Regions from separate parts of the Citrobacter rodentium NBRC 105723 genome, predicted to be linked through region 1. Evidence: predicted binding sites of a transcription regulator. Region 1 holds the regulator's gene; the other holds the start of a gene.
The links. Region 1 encodes PurR, which represses purine synthesis genes. Its sites were predicted from a motif close to CANGCAAACGTTTGCNTG; they were not measured.
Positions count from the first base shown of each region.

Region 2: glyA (serine hydroxymethyltransferase) is a predicted target of PurR. The motif match lies at 1,442-1,459, and genes of this name have one in related genera.

Region 1 is NZ_CP082833.1:4,083,207-4,085,411, reverse strand. It holds gene punR (DNA-binding transcriptional activator PunR) at 1-700, shown strand, start outside; gene purR (HTH-type transcriptional repressor PurR) at 697-1,722, opposite strand; gene cydH (cytochrome bd-I oxidase subunit CydH) at 2,016-2,105, shown strand.
Region 2 is NZ_CP082833.1:2,968,387-2,970,591, reverse strand. It holds gene glyA (serine hydroxymethyltransferase) at 66-1,325, opposite strand; gene hmpA (NO-inducible flavohemoprotein) at 1,651-2,205, shown strand, end outside.

The DNA.
Region 1 (2,205 bases):
CACCCGTCGGCAGTGTCAGCAAATTGCTAACGGCTGGCGCGGGCAGTTGCCGATCGCGGTGGACAATATTGTTCGGCCTGAGCGCACCGGGCAGATGATCGTCGATTTCTATCGCCACTTCGACGATGTGGAGCTGCTGGTGTTTCAGGAGGTCTTTAACGGCGTCTGGGATGCGCTCTCTGACGGCAGGGTGGAACTCGCCATCGGCGCGACCCGCGCCATTCCGGTAGGGGGACGCTACGCCTTTCGGGATATGGGGATGCTGAGCTGGAGCTGCGTGGTCGCCAGCCATCACCCCCTGGCGGCGATGGCTGGACCGATAAGCGATGACACGCTGCGAAACTGGCCCTCGCTGGTGCTGGAAGATACCTCGCGCAATTTGCCTAAACGGGTAACGTGGCTGCTGGACAATCAGAGGCGGGTGGTGGTGCCGGACTGGGATTCGTCCGCCACCTGCATCAGTGCCGGACTCTGTATCGGCATGGTGCCGACCCACTTTGCCAAACCGCATCTTAACGCGGGACGATGGGTGGCGCTTGAGCTGGAAAATCCCTTCCCGGACGCCGCCTGCTGTCTGACCTGGCAGCAAAATGATATGTCGCCCGCGCTGGCGTGGCTGCTGGAATATCTGGGAGACAGCGAAACGCTGAACCGGGAGTGGCTGCGGGAGCCTGATGAGACGCCCGCAGAGAAGGCTTAGCGGCGATAGTCGCGGAACGGGCCGTCGGCCACCGAACGACGCTCAATCAGGCGCGGATGCACCTCTATTGACTGCGACTCCTCACGCTTGTTGACGATGCGGTCCAGCAGCATATTAAAGGCCGTTTCACCCAGCGAATCTTTTGGCTGGTGGATAGTGGTCAATGCCGGGGTAAAGAAGCGGGCGTTGCGCACGTTGTCATAGCCAATCAGCGACACATCCTGCGGAACGCGCAGGCCCATTTCGTCAGCGGCGCAGAGCGCACCCATTGCCATGATGTCGCCGCCGCAAAATACTGCCGTCGGGCGATGCGACTGCGACAGGATCTGCTGCATGGCGCGATAGCCGGACTCGGGTTCAAAATCGCCCTGCACAATCCAGTTTTCCGGCACTTTAATCAGCGCCTCTTCCATCGCTTTCATAAAGCCGGCCAGGCGGCCCGCGCCGGTGTTGCGCTCCAGCGGACCCGGAATTACGCCGATTTCACGATGTCCGCGCTCCACCAGGTAGCGACCCGCCATATAACCGCCCTCAAAGGCGTTATCGATCACCGAGTCGGTAAAGTCGGCTTTCGCTTCGCCCCAGTCCATCACCACCATAGGGATATGGCGATACTCCTCCAGCATTGCGAGCAGGGGATCGGGATACTCAGAGCACATCACCAGCAGACCGTCGACGCGCTTCTGCGCCATCATCGACAGATAGGCGCGCTGTTTTTCCAGGTTGTTCCAGGCGTTGCCGAGGATCAGGGTGTAGCCTTTCTGGAAGCAGTTTTTTTCCACCGCTTCAATAATTTCGGCAAAATACGCGGCTTCGCTGCTGGTCGCCAGCAGGCCAATGGATTTGGTGTGATTCACCTTCAGGCTGCGGGCAACGGCGCTGGGGGAATAGTGCAATTCTTTGATTGCCGCCCACACCGCGTTACGCGTTTCCTCTGCAACGAAACGCGTTTTATTGATTACGTGTGATACGGTTGTAGTGGAAACGTTTGCTCGCTTCGCTACATCTTTAATGGTTGCCATTACATCTCACTCCAGACCCTGCCTGAACATTAAATACGCTAAGTAATCGTTTGCCTTTACACACCCCGATCGCAACATCAGGGTTGCGGCACGCCGGGAAAACGACACGGAACGTCAGGAAGGGGTCAATGGCCGGTACGCTAAACAAGTAAGCGTCGAATTTTGGCTGATCTTAACGAAAAGGGGAAGTGTTAAAAACAGATATCACTCTAAAACATGGGAGATTTTTACCGTCAAGTGTGCAAAAATGCGCTATATCACTTTTTGTGTGGGTATAAAAAGGAGAAAACTTGATGAGCACCGATCTGAAATTTTCATTAATCACCACGTTTATTGTTCTGGCCCTGATTGTTGCGGGTGGTTTAACCGCAGCGCTGCACTGATTCATCGCTGAGGGGGCGGTTGCTCCCTCACGCTCGCCGCTATTGTTATCGGTTTTGCAAAAGTCTTTTGTAAAATTGTAAACTTCTCTTTTTTTGTGAT
Region 2 (2,205 bases), 1.1 Mb from region 1:
GATGCCCGCGAGAAGATGGCGTGACCGGCTGGCGGCATCCACCGCCAACCAGCCTCCGATAAGCGTTACGCGTAAACCGGGAAGCGCGCGCAGATGTCCAGCACTTTACCTTTGATACGCTCAATTACCGCTTCATCATTGATATTGTCCAGCACATCACACATCCAGCCCGCCAGCTCTTTCACTTCCGCTTCTTTAAAGCCGCGGCGCGTTACTGCCGGTGAACCGATACGGATACCGGAGGTAACGAACGGGCTCTTCGGATCGTTCGGCACGCTGTTTTTGTTCACGGTGATGTTGGCGCGGCCCAGCGCGGCATCGGCTTCTTTACCGGTCAGGTTCTTATCAACCAGATCCAGCAGGAACAGGTGGTTATCAGTACCGCCGGACACCACGTTGTAGCCGCGGGCGAGGAATACTTCAACCATCGCTTTAGCGTTTTTGGCAACCTGCTGCTGGTAGGTTTTGAACTCTGGCTCCATCGCTTCTTTCAGCGCCACCGCTTTACCGGCGATAACGTGCATCAGCGGGCCGCCCTGGCCGCCAGGGAAGACCGCGGAGTTCAGTTTCTTGTACAGCTCTTCGCTGCCGCCCTTCGCCAGGATCAGGCCGCCGCGCGGACCCGCCAGGGTTTTGTGGGTGGTGGTGGTCACAACGTGCGCGTGCGGAACCGGGTTCGGGTAGACGCCTGCGGCAACCAGACCGGCGACGTGGGCCATATCCACAAACAGATAAGCGCCGATGCTGTCAGCGATTTCACGCATCTTCGCCCAGTCAACCACGCCGGAGTAAGCGGAGAAGCCGCCGATAATCATTTTCGGTTTATGCGTCTGCGCCTGCGCCTGCTTTTCCAGATCCGCATAGTCAATATGACCGCTCTCATCGATGCCGTAAGGAACGATGTTATACAGTTTGCCGGAGAAGTTAACCGGGGAACCGTGAGTCAGATGGCCGCCGTGCGCGAGGTTCATACCGAGAACGGTATCGCCCGGCTCCAGCAGAGCGGTGTAAACAGCAAAGTTAGCCTGAGAGCCGGAGTGCGGCTGGACGTTAGCGTAGTCAGCGCCGAACAGCGCTTTCGCGCGATCGATCGCCAGTTGCTCAACGATATCGACATATTCACAACCGCCGTAGTAGCGCTTGCCCGGATAGCCTTCAGCGTATTTGTTAGTCAGCTGAGATCCCTGCGCCTGCATCACGCGCGGGCTGGTGTAGTTTTCGGAGGCGATCAGTTCGATGTGCTCTTCCTGACGTACTTTTTCCTGCTCCATAGCCTGCCACAGTTCGGCATCATAATCGGCAATGTTCATTTCACGCTTTAACATCCGCATCTCCTGACTCAGCTAACGATAAAATTTTGGCCTGTAACGGCGGTCCTGTTGGACAACGGGCAACAGTATAACTGAATCATTCTGTGATAACAGGTCTTGACAAAGGATTTTACGCAAACGATTACCTTGCCACCAGACAAGGCTTTGGCGAATGAAGGCCTTAGCATTTTCAACGGATTTCTTTTCAGGTTTGTGATGCAGATTTTTCACGATGTAACTTTTAAAACGCAAAGTGGCAAAGAACCATTTACAATGCAGGGGTATTTTTATAAGATGCATTTGATATACATCATTAAAGATTCAGATAAAGGAAGACCGTATGCTTGACGCCCAAACCATCGCCACTGTAAAAGCCACCATTCCGCTGCTGGTGGAAACAGGCCCTAAACTGACCGCTCACTTCTACGATCGCATGTTTGCGCATAACCCGGAACTCAAAGAGATCTTTAACATGAGCAACCAGCGCAATGGCGATCAGCGTGAAGCGCTGTTCAACGCCATTGCCGCCTACGCCAGCAACCTGGAAAATCTGCCGGCGCTGCTGCCAGCGGTGGAAAAAATCGCCCAGAAACACACCAGCTTCCAGATCCAACCGGAACAGTACAATATTGTCGGCACTCACCTGCTGGCGACGCTGGACGAAATGTTCAGCCCCGGGCAGGAGGTGCTGGACGCGTGGGGCAAAGCCTATGGCGTGCTGGCGAATGTGTTTATTAACCGTGAAGCGCAAATCTACAGCGAAAACGCCAGCAAAACCGGCGGCTGGGAAGGGACGCGTCCGTTCCGCATCGTGGCGAAAACGCCGCGCAGCGCGCTCATCACCAGCTTTGAGTTTGAACCGGTCGATGGCGGCGCGGTCGCCGACTATCAGCCG